DNA from 2 places in the Serratia sp. FDAARGOS_506 genome. Region 2 is predicted to be linked to the other one. Evidence: predicted binding sites of a transcription regulator. Region 2 holds the regulator's gene; the other holds the start of a gene.
The links. The regulator Fur, encoded in region 2, represses iron uptake genes when iron is present. The targets are predictions, from matches to a motif close to ATAATAATGAGAACNACTATCAA.
Positions count from the first base shown of each region.

Region 1: a site for Fur is predicted at 4,226-4,248, ahead of exbB (tol-pal system-associated acyl-CoA thioesterase). Genes of this name have one in related genera too.

Region 1 is NZ_CP033831.1:797,852-806,919, forward strand. It holds gene EGY12_RS04045 (sucrose-specific PTS transporter subunit IIBC) at 1-219, shown strand, start outside; gene EGY12_RS04050 (sucrose-6-phosphate hydrolase) at 219-1,628, shown strand; gene EGY12_RS04055 (LacI family DNA-binding transcriptional regulator) at 1,650-2,693, shown strand; gene exbD (TonB system transport protein ExbD) at 2,749-3,171, opposite strand; gene exbB (tol-pal system-associated acyl-CoA thioesterase) at 3,175-4,152, opposite strand; gene metC (cystathionine beta-lyase) at 4,584-5,780, shown strand; gene EGY12_RS04075 (DedA family protein) at 5,926-6,588, shown strand; gene EGY12_RS04080 (LysR family transcriptional regulator) at 6,599-7,519, opposite strand; gene EGY12_RS04085 (NAD(P)-dependent alcohol dehydrogenase) at 7,627-8,655, shown strand; gene EGY12_RS04090 (AraC family transcriptional regulator) at 8,663-9,068, opposite strand, start outside.
Region 2 is NZ_CP033831.1:2,636,368-2,645,435, forward strand. It holds gene nagE (N-acetylglucosamine-specific PTS transporter subunit IIBC) at 1-227, shown strand, start outside; gene glnS (glutamine--tRNA ligase) at 468-2,132, shown strand; gene EGY12_RS12815 (OprD family outer membrane porin) at 2,711-4,114, shown strand; gene chiQ (ChiQ/YbfN family lipoprotein) at 4,161-4,487, shown strand; gene EGY12_RS12825 (beta-N-acetylhexosaminidase) at 4,501-7,158, shown strand; gene fur (ferric iron uptake transcriptional regulator) at 7,403-7,849, opposite strand; gene fldA (flavodoxin FldA) at 8,179-8,718, opposite strand; gene ybfE (LexA regulated protein) at 8,983-9,068, opposite strand, start outside.

The DNA of each region.
Region 1 (9,068 bases), 1.8 Mb from region 2:
GTGAAACCGTTCCTGGCGGCGCTGGCGGGCGGCGCGCTTGGCGGCGCCTGGGTGGTGGCCAACCATGTCGGCATGAACGCGGTCGGGCTGACGGCGATCCCCGGCATGGCGATCGTGCAAGCCAGCTCGCTGGTCAGCTATATCATCGGCCTGGCGATCGCGTTTGGCAGCGCCTTCGTCCTCTCTCTGCTGCTGAAATATAAAACGGACGCGCAATGATGGAAGAACTCAGCTTAATCAAACAGGCGCTGCGGGCGGTAATGAACGGCCTGCCAGAGGCGCTGCGCGATCCGCACCGCCCGGCGTGGCATCTGGCGCCCAGCGTTGGCCTGCTGAACGATCCCAACGGCTTTATCCAACACAACGGCGTTTATCACCTGTTCTATCAGTGGAATCCGCTGGGCTGCGATCATCGCAACAAGTGCTGGGGACACTGGCAGTCGATCGATTTATTGCGTTGGGAACATCTGCCGATCGCCCTGGCGCCAGGGGCCTGTTACGACAGCCACGGCTGTTACTCCGGATCGGCGGTGGTGGCGGAAGACAAAATCATGCTGATCTACACCGGCAACGTGAAATTCCCCGACGGTTCGCGCACCGCTTACCAATGCCTGGCTCAGGAAAGCGATCGGGGCGAATATCGCAAACTCGGGCCGGTGCTGCCGCTGCCGACGGGCTACAGCGGCCACGTACGCGATCCGAAAGTGTGGCGGCATCAGGATGCCTGGTACATGGTGCTCGGCGCGCGTGACTTGCAGGATCGCGGCAAGGTGCTGCTGTTTTGCTCCAGCGATCTGCGCGACTGGCAAGCGCTGGGTGAGATCGCCGGTTCCGGCCTGAACGACCTGGGGGAATTCGGCTACATGTGGGAGTGCCCGGATCTGTTCGCGTTGGACGGCGACGATGTGTTGATCTGCTGCCCGCAGGGGCTGGCGACGCAGCCGGAACGCTACCTCAACCGTTACCAGGCCGGTTATCTGCTCGGCAAGTTGGATTACCGGAAGGCGGCCTTCAGCCACGGCGAATTTCGCGAACTGGACGCCGGCTTCGAGTTCTATGCGCCGCAGACGACGCTGGCGGAAGATGGCCGCCGCCTGCTGTTCGGCTGGATGGGTGTGCCCGAACAAGATGAAGAGAATCACCCGACGCGCCGTTACGGCTGGATCCACACCATGACCTGCCCGCGCGAGCTGTCGCTGCGGCAGGGCCGCCTTCACCAGCGCCCGGCGCGCGAGTTGCAACAGCTGCGCGGCGAACGGTCATGCTGGCATGGCCGCGCCGATGACGCCCCCGCCTATGCGCTGGGGGTGGCGGAGCTGCAGCTGACGCCGCAAGGCGCTTTCAGCGCCGCCTTTGGCGATGCGATGCGGTTGAACTGGGACGGCGAACGGCTGCAGCTGACGCGCGCTTCCCTGGCCGACGGCCGGCCGGAGCACCGCTACTGGCGCGGCTCAGTCACCCATCTGCAGGTGCTGTTCGATCGTTCCAGCGTAGAGATCTTCATCAACCATGGCGAGGCGGTCATGAGCGCACGCTACTTCCCGGTAGATGAACCGCAACTGCGGCTGTCCGGAAACGCACCGCTGGCGTTGGAATACTGGCCGCTGACGCCATGCATGCTAGAATGACGCATCCTCCGATGACTTCAGATGGCGTCAGTGAAAAAAAATAAACGCATTACCATCAGTGACATCGCCACGCTGGCCGGGGTGTCGAAATCGACCGCCAGCCTGGTGCTGAACGGCCGCAGCAAGGAATATCGGGTGTCCGACGACACCCGCGATCGCATTCTGGCGCTGGCGCACGAACACCATTATCAACCCAGCATCCACGCCCGTTCTTTGCGCTCCAACCGCAGCCACACGCTGGGGCTGGTGGTGCCGGAAATGACCAACTATGGCTTTGCGGTGATTTCGCGCGAACTGGAAACACTGTGCCGCGAAGCCGGCCTGCAGCTGTTGATCGCCTGCACCGATGAAAATCCGGCGCAGGAGATGATGGCGGTGAACAGTCTGGTGCAGCGGCAGGTCGACGGTTTAATCGTCGCTTCCAGCCAGTTGAACGACGTGGAATACCAAAAAATCAACGCCGGGCTGCCGGTGGTGCAGATGGATCGCCTGATCGCCGGTTCCGAACTGCCGCTGGTGATCACCGACTCGGTGAATGCGACCGCCGACCTGGTGGAAAAGGTCGCACGCCAACATCCGGATGAAATCTATTTCCTCGGCGGGCAGCCGCGCATTTCACCGACCCGCGATCGATTGGCCGGCTTCCAGCTTGGCCTGGAGCGCGCCGGCGTATCGTGTAAACCGGAATGGATCATCAACGGCAGCTACCACCCCAGTTCGGGTTACGAGATGTTCGCTCAGCTGTGCGCGCAGCTGGGGCGCCCGCCTAAAGCGCTGTTCACCGCCGCCTGCGGCCTGTTGGAAGGGGTGTTGCGTTATCTGACGCAGCATCAACTGATGGAGAGTGACATCCACCTGTGCAGCTTCGACGATCACTACCTCTTCGACTGCATGACGCTGAAGATAGACACGGTCGCACAGGATTGCCGGGCGCTGGCGCAACATAGCTTCGACCAGGTCACCGCGCTCATCGATGAGCGGCCGCTGGAACAGAAGGCACTTTATCTGCCGGGCCACATCCACTGGCGCCATGCCGGCTCCCGGGCGTTGTTGGCCGGGGAGTGATATCTCTGAATCCATAAAAAAGGGCGCCTGAGCGCCCTTTATCGTTTTGCTGCCGCTACTTGGCGGCGCCTTCCATGCCCACCAGCCCCACTTTCAGGTAGCCGGCTTTACGCAGGGTGTCCATCACGCTCATCAGCGTTTCATAGTCCACACTCTTGTCCGCCTGGAAGAAGATGGTGGTTTCTTTGTTCGCCTGAGTGCGTTGATCCAGCACCGAAGTCAGCTGATCGGCATTCACCGGCTGATCGCCGACGTAGAGCTGCTTGTCGGCCTTCACCGACAGGAACACCGGTTTCTCCGGCCGCGGCTGCGGTTTGGCGGAAGAAGCCGGCAGATCGACGCGGATATCTACCGTTGCCAGCGGCGCGGCCACCATAAAGATGATCAACAGCACCAACATGACGTCGATAAACGGCGTCACGTTGATTTCATGCAGTTCGCCGCTGTCGTCCAGATCTTCATTTAAGCGCATCGCCATGACTCACCCCGCCCGCAGTTGATGTGCGTGCTGTGAGCGCTTGGCTTCCGCCGTCGCGGCCAGATCCAGATCGCGGCCCTGCAGCAGCAAGACCTGCGCCGCCACATCGCCCACCTGGGCACGGTGGCCGCTGATGACGCGCGCGAAGATGTTGTAGATAACGACGGCAGGGATCGCCGCGACCAGGCCCAGCGCGGTCGCCAGCAGCGCTTCCGCGATGCCCGGAGCCACGACCGCCAGGTTGGTGGTCTGCGAATGGGCGATGCCGATGAAGCTGTTCATGATGCCCCACACGGTGCCGAACAGGCCGACGAACGGCGAGATGGCGCCGATGGTGGCCAGGAAACCGTTGCCGCGCCCCATGTTGCGGCTGTAGGCCGCCACGCGGCGCTCGAGGCGGAAGCCGGTACGCTCTTTGATGCCGTTGTTGTCGTTGGATTCCGCAGACAGCTCCAGCTCATTTTGCGCGTCGTTCAGCAACACCGCGCTGACGCTCTCAGGCGAGAAGTTTTGTGCCAGCTCGGAGGCTTCATCCAGCGAGCGCGCTTCGGCCAGCGCCAGCTGTTCGCGGCGCAGACGGCGCTTGGCGCGCAGCAGTTCGCTGCCTTTGGAGAACAGAATGGTCCAGGTCACGATCGAGGCCAGAACCAAGCCGATCATCACCGCTTTCACCACCACGTCGGCGTGCTGATACATGCCCCAAACGGACAGGTCCATGCCGCGGGTTTCCGGTGGCTGGATCGTTGGCGCCGGGTTCACCGGCGTGATGCTCTCCGGCGCGGCGGCCGCCGGGGCTGGCGCGGTGGTCGGCGCAACGCTTTCGGTAACAGCCGGATTGGCCGCCGGCGCAGCCTGTGCGCTGCCGGCCAGCCCCACGACCAGCACCATAGAAGCCATCAGGCTGCGGCCAAAGGCCTTGCCCCACTGCGCCCGGCCCTGGCCGAACGATCCTTGATTTAAATTCTTGCCAGCCGTTTTCACGCTGTGCCTCCACCCATTACCGATCAAAATTAAGGAATAATTCAGCGTGCGATCATATCAAACCAACCGGGGATTGATAGTAGTTCTCATTATTATTTACCAAATAAACGAGAAAATTTTAGCCAGCCCCGCCGCAAAGCGCCAACCCGCTCCCGTTCACCGCCAAAAGCCCCTTTTATAGGGTTATTTCGTTACTCTTCTCCCACAACGGCGCAACAATGCCGCGCTGCCAAATGGCATCTCGGCCGATGAATGGACTTCTCTCTCGCACCAGGGCAGAAGGATGAGGCGAGAAATGCGCACCCGGCAGCCAATTATAGCCGTTTCTGTATCTGGAAGTTAAAACGTCTGGATGGCTATATTAACTCATGTTAACGTAAGGGCTATCGCAAACGGGCACGTGCAGAGCAACCAGAGGTGAGCCAGGTACCATGACGTCAAAACACATCGAAACCACGCTGATCGGCGCCGGCCGCGGCAAACGCTATACCCAGGGCTCCGTCAATCCCGTCACGCAACGCGCCTCTTCTTTGGTCTTCGACTCCGTCGCCGCCAAAAAGCACGCCACCGCGCAACGCGCCCACGGCGAGCTGTTTTACGGCCGACGCGGCACGCTGACCCACTTCGCCCTGCAGGATGCGATGGTGGAACTGGAGCGCGGCGCCGGCTGCGTGCTGTACCCCTGCGGCGCAGCGGCGGTGGCCAATGCGATCCTGTCGTTCGTCGGCGCCGGCGATCACCTGCTGGTCACGGGTTCGGCATACGAACCGACCCAGGATTTCTGCACCCACATCCTCGGCCGCATGAACGTCAGCACCACCTATTTCGATCCGCTGATCGGCGCCCATATCGCCACGCTGATCCAACCCAATACCCGCGTGGTATTCCTGGAATCCCCCGGCTCCATTACCCTGGAAGTGCAGGACATTCCGGCGATGGTGCAAGCCATTCGCGCCGTGGCGCCGGACGTGGTGATCATGATAGACAACACCTGGGCGGCGGGCGTGCTGTTCAAGGCATTGGATTTCGACATCGACATTTCGATCCAGGCCGGCACCAAATACCTGATCGGCCATTCCGATTACATGCTCGGCACCGCCGTCGCCAACGCGCGCTGTTGGGATCGGCTGCGCGAGTACTCCTACCTGATGGGGCAGATGGTGGATGCCGACACCGCCTACATGGCGAGCCGCGGCCTGCGCACCCTGAGCGTGCGCCTGAAGCAGCACGAGCGCAGCAGCATCGAAGTCGCCAACTGGCTGGCGGCACGGCCGGAGGTGGCGACGGTCAATCACCCTGCGCTGCCCAGCTGCAAGGGCCACGAGTTCTACCGCCGCGACTTCAGCGGCTGCAACGGGCTGTTCTCCTTCGTGCTGAAAGAGCGGCTGGATGATGCGCAGCTGGCCGCCTACCTGGACAACTTCAGCCACTTCAGCATGGCCTACTCCTGGGGTGGCTTCGAATCGCTGATCCTGGCCAACCAGCCGGAAGAGCTGGAAGCGATTCGCCCGGCGGGCGGCGTCGATTTCTCCGGCACGCTGGTACGCGTGCATATCGGCCTGGAGAACGTCGAAGACCTGATCGCCGATCTGGCGGCCGGCTTCGATCGCCTCAACGGCGTGCGCTAAGGCGGATTCCGCTAATTTTCTTCGTCTCGTTTAATGTCGGCTTAAGCTATTAGCGGTACACTAACCGGGTAACTGTCAGATACGGTAACCGCCGCATCCTGGAGAACGTGACCCCGGGCGCAACCGGCATGCAACAGGACATAAAATGGATGTATTACGAGAGATTATTCATGCGCTTTGGCAGCAGGACTTTATCGCCCTCGCCGATCCAAGCGTAATTTGGGTGGTTTACGCCGTACTTTTCACCACTCTGTTTTTGGAAAACGGACTGCTGCCCGCCTCCTTCCTCCCCGGCGACAGCCTGCTGCTGCTGTCGGGTGCGCTGATCGCCAAAGGCGTGATGGGCTTTGCCCCCACCCTGCTGATTCTGACCGCCGCCGCTGGCCTCGGCTGCTGGCTGAGCTATATCCAGGGCCGTTGGCTGGGCCACACCGGCCTGGTGAAAGGTTGGCTGCTGCAATTGCCGGCGCAATATCACCAGCGCGCGCATAACCTGTTCAACCGCCACGGGCTGACGGCGCTGCTGATCGGCCGCTTCCTCGGCTTCGTGCGCACGCTGCTGCCGACCATGGCCGGCATTTCCGGGCTCAACAGCTCGCGCTTCCAGGTGTTCAACTGGCTGAGTGCAGCGATCTGGGTCTGCGCGCTGGTGGGCCTCGGCTACGCTTTCAGCCAAATCCCGCTGGTGAAGCGCTACGAAAGCCAGGTGATGACTGGCCTGATGCTGTTGCCGCTGTTGCTGTTGTTCGTTGGCCTGCTGGGTGCCATGCTGGTGATCTGGCGCAAAAAGCGCGCCTCCTCTTCCTAAGTCCAGCGCGTTACAGCGCCTTCTCGACCAAGGCCAGGCTGGCGGGCAACTTGCTCACCAGCGTATCCACCGCCAGCCGCACCTTCAGCGGCAGGTGAGGCGTGTGCGGCCACACCGCATGCGCTTCAAAGGCGGCACCCTGACGGTCGCGCAGCAAGCGCACCAGCGCCCCGCTCAACAGCTGCTCACGCACCAACCAGCACGGCAGCCAGGCAATGCCGAACCCCGCCGTCGCCGCATCCGCAATCGCCTGCAGATCGTCCATTTGCAGCCGGTTATTCGGCATCACTTCCTGCGGCTTGCCGTCGCTATCCAATACCAACCAGCTGCGCCGCACACCGGCGCGCATATAGGTCACCGCCTCATGCTGCGCCAGCTGTTCGATGCTGTGCGGCTCGCCGCACCGCTGCAGATAGGCCGGCGAGGCGCACAGCGTCATGCGATGATCGCCGATGCGGCGCGCCACCAGCCCGCCGCTGTTGGCCAGCGTGCCGTTGCGGATCGCCATGTCGAAACCATCCTCAATCAGATCCACCACCCGATCGCTGAACGACAGCTCCAGCTCCAGGCCCGGGTGCTCACGCGTCAGTTCGGTCAGCAGCGGCGCAATGCACATGCGGCCAAACAGCACCGGCATCGATACCCGCAACCGGCCGCTGACCTGCCGCTTGCCCGACTCCAGCAGCGTTTCCGCACCGCGGATCTCCTCCAGCGCCCGCAGGCAACGCTCATAAAACAACGCGCCGTCGTCGGTCAGGCTCTGGCTGCGGGTGGTGCGATGAAACAGCCGCACGCCCAGCCGCTGTTCCAGCCGGGCGATGGTTTTCCCCACCGCCGAACGCGACAGATGCAGCCGACTGGCCGCCAATGCAAAACTGCCCGCCTCCACGGCGGTGACAAATACCGAAATGCCGCTCAATCGATCGCTCATGATTTGTCGCTCTAAAAGAAACAATCTGAGGAAATCTTATCGCCACTGGCGAACCTTCATCAACGATATTATCGACCGGTCGTTAATCGCTGACTTTGGAGAACATCATGACAGACACGATGCAACGCTGGACGATGGACGCCCTGGGGCGTGAACACCTGCAACTGATCACCGAAGCGGTTCCACAGCCGGGGCCACACGAAATCAGAGTGAAAGTGAAGGCGGTCGCACTCAACTACCGCGACAAGCTGATGATTGAAAGCGGCATGGGGCTGACGCTGCCACAGCCGTTCACCCCCGCCTCGGACCTGGCCGGCGAGGTCGACGCTATCGGCCCTGGCGTCAGCCGCTTCCAGCCCGGCGACCGGGTCATCTCCACTTTCAGCCCCGGCTGGCTCGACGGCCGGCAAAAGCCTTACGGCGATGCGCGCCAGGTGCCTTACCACACCCTTGGCGGCTTCTATCAGGGCGTGCTGGCGGAATATGTGATTTTGCATGAAGACTGGCTGGTGGCGGCGCCGACGTCGCTGGACGACGCGCAGGCCAGCACCCTGCCGTGCGCCGGGCTGACTGCCTGGTTCGCGCTGGTGGAACAAGGCAAACTTCACGCCGGCGAGAGGGTGCTGGTACAAGGCACCGGCGGGGTGGCGCTGTTCGCGCTGCAAATCGCCAAAGCGCACGGTGCCGAGGTGTACGTGACCTCCGGCAGCGATGAAAAGCTGGCGCGTGCCCGAGCGTTGGGCGCCAGTCACGGCATCAACCGGCTGAACGGCGATTGGGTGGAAGCGGTTTATGCGCTGACGCAAGATCGCGGCATCGACCATGTGATCGACACCGTCGGCGGCCCGAATCTGGGCAACTCGGTACGCGCCGTGGCGGTGGGCGGCCGCATCTCGGTGATCGGCGTGCTGGCGGGCGCCGAGATTTCCGCCCCCGCCGGCCTGCTGCTGCTGAAATCGGCGGAGATCCAGGGCATCGGCGTCGGCCACCGCCGCGCGCTGGAAGATCTGGTGCGCGCCGTGGACGCCGTCAAACTGCAGCCGGTGATCGACCAGGTGTACCGTTTCGATCAGCTGCCGCAGGCGTTGGATCACCTCGATCGCGGGCCGTTCGGCAAGATCGTCTTGACCCCGTAAACGCGGCTCAGCCCTCCAGCAGCAGCGGGTTAACGTCGCGCAGCCGGGCGATTTCATCGCTCGGCGTCATGCCGAACAGGCGCTTGAATTCACGGCTAAACTGCGACGCGCTCTCGTAGCCGACGCGGATCGCCGCCGTGCTGGCCTTCAGGCCGTCATGCACCATCAACAGGCGCGCCTTATGCAGCCGGTACGACTTCACGTATTGCAGCGGCGAGGTGTTGGTCACCGCTTTGAAGTTGTGGTGGAACGCTGAGACGCTCATGTTGACCTCGCTGGCCAACTGCTCGACGTTGAGGTTGTCGGCATACTGATTTTCTATGCGCCGCAGCGCCTTGGCGATCTGGCTAAAGTGGGTATGGCGGTTGACCAGCTCCTGCAACGACGCGCCGCAGGTGCCGCGCAGCACATAG
Region 2 (9,068 bases):
CCGTCGCGCTGGAAGGCCAGGGCTTCAAACGTCTGGTAGAGGAGGGCGCGGAAGTGAAAGCCGGTCAACCGATTCTGGAACTGGATCTGGATTATCTGAACGCCAACGCGCGTTCGATGATAAGCCCGGTGGTGGTCAGCAACTCTGACGACTACGCCGGCCTGGCAGCGCTGGCCAGCGGCTCTGTGGTCGCCGGTCAGACCAAGCTGTACGAGATCCAGAAATAAGGCAGTTTTTACCTGAGTAGTACCCGGGGCCGGTCACGCATCATGGCGGAGTTTGCCCCGACTTGGCGGGAAGAGAGCGATCTCTTCCCGCTTTTTTTATTCCGTTTCGCCCCACGGCGGTGCGCTGCGCGCCGATGGCGCAACGCGCCGCATTTTTCGTGAAACAAACGGTTGTTTCCAGACGTGGCTTGTTGGATCATAGGCGGTTATGTGTAGCGCTTTGCATTGAGGAACAGTGAAATGAGTGAGGCTGAAGCCCGCCCAACCAATTTTATCCGTCAGATCGTCGATGAAGATCTGGCGTCGGGGAAACACACGTCGGTACATACCCGTTTTCCGCCGGAGCCTAACGGCTATCTGCATATCGGCCACGCGAAATCCATCTGCCTGAACTTCGGCATCGCCAAGGACTATCAGGGCCAGTGCAACCTGCGTTTCGATGACACCAACCCGGTGAAAGAAGACATCGAGTTCGTGGAGTCAATCAAGCACGACGTGGAGTGGCTGGGCTTTGAGTGGAGCGGCAACGTTCGTTACTCCTCAGACTATTTCGATCAGCTGCACCAGTATGCGGTTGAGCTGATCACCAAGGGGCTGGCCTACGTCGATGAGCTGTCGCCGGAGCAGATCCGTGAATATCGCGGCACCCTGACCGCGCCGGGCAAAGACAGCCCGTACCGCGACCGCAGCGTGGAAGAGAACCTGGCGCTGTTCGAGAAGATGCGCAACGGCGAGTTCGCCGAAGGTGCCGCCTGCCTGCGCGCCAAGATCGACATGGCTTCGCCGTTTATTGTGATGCGCGATCCTGTGCTGTACCGCATCAAGTTTGCCGAACACCACCAGACCGGCAATAAATGGTGCATCTATCCGATGTACGATTTCACCCACTGCATTTCCGATGCGCTGGAAGGGATCACCCATTCGCTGTGTACCCTGGAATTCCAGGATAACCGCCGTCTGTATGACTGGGTGCTGGATAACATCACGATTCCTTGCCACCCGCGCCAGTACGAATTTTCGCGTCTCAACCTCGAATACGCCATCATGTCGAAGCGCAAGCTGCACCAGCTGGTGGCCGAGAAGATCGTCGAAGGTTGGGACGATCCGCGTATGCCAACCGTCTCCGGTCTGCGCCGTCGCGGTTATACCGCCGCCTCTATCCGCGAGTTCTGCCTGCGCATCGGTGTGACCAAGCAAGACAATAACGTCGAAATGGTCGCGCTGGAATCCTGTATTCGCGACGATCTGAACGAGAACGCCCCGCGCGCCATGGCGGTGCTGGATCCGGTGAAAATCGTCATCGAGAACATGGGCGATGCGGTGGAAATGGTCACCATGCCTAACCACCCGAACAAGCCGGAAATGGGCAGCCGCGATGTGCCGTTCAGCCGCGAGATCTATATCGATCGCGCCGACTTCCGCGAAGAAGCCAACAAGCAGTACAAGCGTCTGGTGTTGGGCAAGGAAGTGCGTCTGCGCAATGCGTACGTGATCAAGGCCGAGCGCGTCGAGAAGGACGAAGCGGGCGAGATCACCACCATCTTCTGCAGCTACGATGCAGAAACGCTGAGCAAAGATCCTGCCGACGGCCGCAAGGTGAAGGGCGTGATCCACTGGGTGTCAGCGGCACACGCGCTGCCGGCGGAAATTCGCCTGTACGATCGCCTGTTCAGCGTGCCTAATCCGGGCGCGGCGGAGGACTTCCTCTCCACCATCAACCCGGAATCGCTGGTCATCAAGCACGGCTTCGTCGAGCCGAGCCTGGCGGCCGCACAGCCGGAGAAAGCCTATCAGTTCGAGCGTGAAGGCTACTTCTGCGCCGACAACCGTCACTCGTCGGCCGAGCATCTGGTGTTTAACCGCACCGTCGGCCTGCGTGACACCTGGGCGAAAATCGAAGGCTAATCGTATTCGCCTCGAAAATTAATGAATCAGCGCGGCTTTAAGCCGCGCTTTTTTATGCCTGCGCTCAGCTCGTGACCTATTCCTCTCTCATTTTATCCGGGATGCGTTTAATTAATGGCAACGCATTAACCCATTAGTTCTCTTATCTTGGTTCTATTAGTCTTCATTTTTTCTTATATATTCGTGATGCGAATTAATTTCATTTGGAGAGCGCTCTCAATTTTTATCGTCTGACTGACGAATTTAATCAGGCTGAAACCATTAATCGTCTCTGGTTGACCTTGTATCTCAATTTATTCTGATTTAATTGAATTTTTTATTCAACAGCCTCCATGATCATCGACGTAACAAAATCTCACTGATATGTGCTCCTTGTCATACTTTGACAAATCTCCCTCATTTTTCATTTGATAATTCGCGTCGCGAAAAATAGTCTGTCTGTAGCAATTAGTGCTGTGGGAATAACATCTCGTCGGCAATATTTTTTACCCGTTCGGGTTTTTTATTGGCAGTCGTGCAGGGCAGTGGTGAACACAGGCGGCTGCAACTTTTAAGTTAAGTCAAAGAGGAATTTCAATATGGGTACGCACGGTGCTCAGCGTAAAACGCTGGCGCTCGCAGTCGCGGGCGCGCTGTTGGGAACAGGGTTTGCCATGGCGCCTGAGGCGAAAGCCGCAGGGTTTATCGATGATTCCACGCTGACCGGCGGTATTTATTACTGGCAACGTGAGCGCGACCGTAAAGATCTCAATCCGGACAGTAAGGATTACAACCAATACACCACCAACCTGTCGCACTCCACCGCCAACCTGAGCCTGGATTTCGCTTCGGGCTACGCCTGGGACATGTTCGGTCTGGACGTCGGCGCCTTTACCGCCATCGAGCTGGCGGAATCCAGCGCCAGCGGCCACCCGAACGAGATCGCGTTCTCCTCGAAAAACCGTACCTATGACGAAGACTATTCCGGTGATAAAGGCGGCGTGAGCCTTTACAAAGCCGCTGCCAAATTCAAATACGGACCGGTCTGGGCGCGCGCCGGCTATATTCAGCCGAGCGGACAAACCCTGCTGGCGCCGCACTGGAGCTTTATGCCGGGCACTTATCAGGGGGCCGAAGCCGGCGCCAAGTTCGACTACGGCGATGCCGGTGCGTTGAGCTTCTCCTACATGTGGACCGACAAATACAAGGCGCCGTGGCATATCGAGATGGACGACTTCCGCCAGAACGATAAGAAAACCCGCGTCTCCTACCTGCACTCGCTGGGCGCCAAGTACGATTTCAAAAACGATCTGGTGCTGGAAGCCGCCTTCGGCCAGGCTCAGGGTTATGTGAATCAATACTTCACCAAGGCGTCTTACAAATTCGATGTGCTGGGCAATCCGCTGACCACCAGTTACCAGTTCTACGGTGCGGAAGACCGCATCAGCAACAAGAACGATCCGAACAGCATCTACGACGGCCTGGCCTGGCTGCAGGCGCTGACCTTCGGTTACACCACCGGGCAGTTCAACTGGCGTTTGGAAGGCACCATGGTCAAGGCGGAAGGCAACCAGGGCTTCTTCCTGCAGCGCATGACCCCGACCTACGCCTCATCCAACGGTCGTCTGGACGTGTGGTGGGATAACCGCTCCGACTTTAACGCCAACGGCGAGAAAGCGGTGTACGCCGGCGTGATGTATGACCTCAGCAACTGGAACCTGCCGGGCATGGCGGTCGGCGGTTCCTACGTTTACGCCTGGGACGCCAAGCCGAGCACCAACCCGATCTATGATCAGAGCCAGCGCCTGAAAGAGAGCGCCTGGAGCCTGGACGCGATGTACACCATCCAGGAAGGGCGCGCCAAGGGCACCCTGCTCAAGCTGCACTACACCCAATATGACAACCACACCAACATCCCGAGCTGGGGTGGCGGTTACGGTAACATCTTCCAGGACGAGAAAGACGTCAAGTTCATGGTCATCGCGCCATTCACCATCTTCTGAGGCGTTCCCCGGCCTCGCCGCCGGGGACAGTTAAGGGAATTCAACGATGAGAAAAATCATGCTGATGTTGGCGGCCGCCGCGGCCCTGAGCGCCTGCGCACAACCCGCCGCGCCGCCGGAAGACGCCAAATTAAAACAGGCTTACAGCGCCTGTATCAACACCGCCGAAGGTTCGCCGGAGCGTCTGCAGCCCTGCAAGGCGGTGCTGAACGTGCTGAAACAAGAGAAGCAGCACCAGCAGTTCGCCGCGCAGGAAACGGTGCGGGTGATGGATTATCAGAACTGCATTATGGCGGTTCACAGCGGTAACGGACAGGCTTACGACGCCAAGTGCGGCAAGCTGTGGCAAGAAATTCGCGATAACAATAATTAAGAAGGACGAGAACATGAACGCATTCAAACTGAGCGCATTAGCCGCGTTGACGGCAACGATGGGATTCCTGGGCGGCATGGGAAGTGCCATGGCCGATCAACAGCTGGTGGATCAGCTGAGCCAGCTGAAGCTGAACGTGAAAATGCTGGATAACCGCGCCGGCGAAAACGGCGTGGATTGCGCGGCGCTGGGCGCCGACTGGGCCTCTTGCAACCGGGTGTTGTTCACCCTCAGCAACGACGGCCAGGCGATCGACGGCAAAGACTGGGTCATCTATTTCCACAGCCCGCGCCAGACCTTGCGGGTAGACAACGACCAGTTCAAGATCGCCCACCTCACCGGCGATCTGTACAAGCTGGAGCCGACCGCCAAATTCAGCGGTTTCCCGGCCGGGAAGGCGGTGGAAATCCCGGTGGTCGCTGAATACTGGCAGCTGTTCAGAAACGACTTCCTGCCGCGCTGGTATGCCACTTCCGGCGACGCCAAGCCGAAAATGCTGGCGAATACCGACACCGAAAACCTGGATCAGTTTGTGGCGCCGTTCACCGGCGACCAGTGGAAGCGTACCAAGGACGACAAAAACATTCTGATGACGCCGGCTTCGCGCTTTGTCAGCAATGCCGATCTGCAGACGCTGCCTGCCGGCGCACTGCGCGGCCAGATCGTGCCGACGCCGATGCAGGTGAAGGTCCACGCACAGGACGCCGATCTGCGCCAAGGGGTATCGCCGGATCTGAGCACGCTGGTCAAGCCGGCGGCGGACGTCGTCAACCAGCGCTTCGCACTGCTGGGCGTGCCGGTTCAGGCCAACGGCTATCCGATCAAGACCGACATCCAGCCGGGCAAGTTTAAAGGCGCGATGGCGGTGCCGGGCGCCTATGAGCTGAAAATTGGTAAGAAAGAGGCCCGGGTGATCGGCTTCGATCAGGCCGGGGTGTTCTACGGGCTGCAGTCGATCCTGTCGTTAGTGCCGAGCGACGGCAGCGGCAAGATTGCCACGCTGGACGCCAGCGATGCGCCGCGCTTCCAGTATCGCGGCATTTTCCTCGACGTGGCGCGCAACTTCCATAAGAAGGACGCGGTGCTGCGCCTGCTGGATCAGATGGCGGCCTACAAGCTCAACAAATTCCACTTCCACCTGAGCGATGACGAAGGCTGGCGCATCGAGATCCCCGGTTTGCCTGAGCTGACGGAAGTCGGCGGCCAGCGCTGCCACGATTTGAGCGAAACCACCTGCCTGCTGCCTCAGTACGGCCAAGGGCCGGACGTCTACGGCGGCTTCTTCAGCCGTCAGGACTATATCGACATCATCAAATACGCCCAGGCGCGCCAGATTGAGGTGATCCCGGAGATCGACATGCCGGCGCACGCCCGCGCCGCGGTGGTCTCGATGGAAGCGCGCTATAAAAAGCTGCATGCCGCCGGGAAAGAGCAGGAGGCCAACGAATTCCGCCTGGTGGATCCGACCGATACCTCCAACACCACCTCCGTGCAGTTCTTTAACCGCCAGAGCTATCTGAACCCGTGCCTGGACTCTTCCCAGCGCTTTGTCGACAAGGTAATCGGCGAGATCGCGCAGATGCATAAAGAGGCCGGTCAGCCGATCAAGACCTGGCACTTCGGCGGCGACGAAGCGAAAAACATTCGCCTGGGCGCCGGCTACACCGACAAGGCGAAACCGGAGCCGGGCAAAGGCATCATCGATCAGAGCAACGAAGACAAGCCGTGGGCCAAGTCGCAGGTGTGCCAGACGATGATCAAAGAAGGCAAGGTGGCCGACATGGAGCACCTGCCGAGCTACTTCGGCCAAGAGGTCAGCAAGCTGGTGAAGGCGCACGGCATCGACAGAATGCAGGCCTGGCAGGATGGTCTGAAAGACGCCGAGAACGCGAAGGCGTTCGCCACCTCGCGCGTGGGCGTCAACTTCTGGGATACCCTGTACTGGGGCGGTTTCGATAGCGTCAATGACTGGGCCAACAAAGGGTATGAAGTGGTGGTTTCCAACCCGGACTACGTCTATATGGACTTCCCGTACGAGGTGAACCCGGACGAGCGCGGTTACTACTGGGGCACCCGCTTCAGCGACGAGCGCAAAGTGTTCAGCTTCGCGCCGGATAACATGCCGCAGAACGCGGAAACCTCGGTCGACCGCGACGGCAACCACTTCAACGCCAAGAGCGACAAGCCGTGGCCGGGCGCCTACGGGCTGTCCGCTCAGCTGTGGAGCGAAACCCAGCGCACCGATCCGCAGATGGAATACATGATTTTCCCACGCGCGCTGTCGGTGGCTGAACGCGCCTGGCACCGCGCCGGTTGGGAGCAGGACTATCGCGCCGGCCGCGAATACAAAGGCGGGGAAACCCACTTTGTCGATACCAAGACGCTGGAGAAAGACTGGCTGCGCTTCGCCAATATCCTGGGGCAGCGTGAACTGGCCAAGCTGGACAAAGGCGGCGTCGCTTACCGTCTGCCGGTGCCGGGCGCACGCGTAGCGGGCGGCAAGCTGGAGGCGAATATCGCCCTGCCAGGGTTGGGCATCGAGTACTCCACCGACGGCGGTAAGCAGTGGCAACATTATGACGCCAAGGCCAAGCCGACGGTCTCGGGTGACGTTCAGGTGCGTTCGGTCAGCCCGGACGGCAAGCGCTACAGCCGCGCCGAGAAGGTCTAAGCTCGGTGCAATGGCCTGCTGCCCTGGCGGCGGCCGTATAACGAAGGGGGAATGCGTTCGCCCGCGCGTGTCGGCGTAGGGCGGACGTTGAAGTGAGAGGAGTACGTGGAGTCGCTGTGCCGCTGCAATTGTGATATTTCATGACATGATTTTCCCCGGCTTGTCCGGGGATTTTTTTGCCCGTTGCACGGCGGGCATAAAAAAACCGCCTCGGTGTGAGGCGGTTTTTCATAGCCGGTCAGGCTTATTTCTTGTCGTGCAGCGTTTCGTCTTCGCGGCAGTCACCGGTTTCACAGTGACCGTACAGATACAGGCTGTGGTTGGTGAGCTTGATGCCGTGTTGCTTGGCGATATCACGCTGGCGCACTTCGATGGATTCGTCGCTGAATTCGATCACTTTGCCACAGTCCAGGCAAATCAGGTGATCGTGGTGATGCTGTTGGGTCAGCTCGAACACGGACTTGCCGCCTTCGAAATTGTGACGTGTCACAATGCCCGCATCGTCAAACTGGTTCAGTACGCGATAAACCGTTGCCAACCCGATCTCTTCGCCCATATCAATCAGTTTTTTGTACAAATCTTCCGCACTGACGTGATGGCATTCCGGATTTTGCAGTACTTCCAGGATTTTGAGTCGCGGAAGCGTGACTTTTAAGCCGGCCTTCTTCAATGCGATGTTGTTGTCGGTCATGCGAATTCAGTCCTGTTACTATGCTAATCAAGTTGAGGCGTACTCGCCTGTGGCATCGGTCGGCACAAAGAGTTAATGCGTCTCATTATAGAACCGGTTGTACTAAATGGAAACCGCCGGTTGTTAACAAAGATATAATTGCACTATTGCATGTTTTGCATGCAACGCCTTGATGGGTGGGATAAACCGATATCTCAGTCTACCGTGACGGGGTGGGAAGTTACAAATCTGTAGCTTCTATCGCAGCAATCCCTGCTGCCGATGACGGCCCTGTGGGCACACTATGCACTTTACAGGGCCTTTGTTCAACCTTTCGCCAGTGCCGGGGTTTAGCCGACGATATCGGCCAGGCTCAGCTCTTCGACGATCTGTTTGACCCAGGCGTCCACGCGCTCGTTGGTCAGCTCAGGCTGACGGTCTTCGTCGATCGCCAGACCGATGAAGTGGTTGTCGTCCGCCAGGCCTTTGGAGGCCTCGAAGTGGTAGCCTTTGGTCGGCCAGTGGCCCACGATGGCCGCGCCGCGCGGTTCGATGATGTCGCGGATGGTACCCATCGCGTCACAGAAGTATTCCGCGTAGTCTTCCTGGTCGCCGCAGCCGAACAGCGCCACCAGTTTGCCGTTGAAGTCGACTTCTTCCAGCGTCGGGAAGAAATCATCCCAGTCACACTGCGCTTCACCGTAGTACCAGGTCGGGATACCTAGCAGCAGGATATCGAACCCTTCCAGGTCTTCTTTGCTGCTTTTAGCGATGTCATGCACTTCAGAGACGTCGTCGCCAAACTGTTTCTGGAGAATTTTCTGGATCATTTTGGCAATGTTTTCGGTATTGCCAGTGTCGCTGCCAAAGAAAATGCCTACAGTAGCCATATCGCGTATAACCTTTAAATTCAAGTAATTGCATTACTCGACGCCGGCACTGCCGCCGCTGACGCCGATTAAAATGATGCCATGGCAAGAGCCTTTCGCCTCCGGGGCGGGCGCCGACAGGCGCAGTCTCTTACCGGTAAATGCGTATCATGCCAGAAAGTGGCGCCGGGGTTTTATCGCATTTATGCGATGCCGGAGAATGAAGAAAAGCGTGGTCGATCCGGCGTTGTCCTTAACGCCGCGCCGCGCGTGCGGCCGAAGAGATCAATGTTCCGGCTGTTCTTCCGCCAGTTGCGCCAACAGCATCTGCTCGATGAGTTCGCTGCGGCTGATGTTGCGCTGTTCCGCCA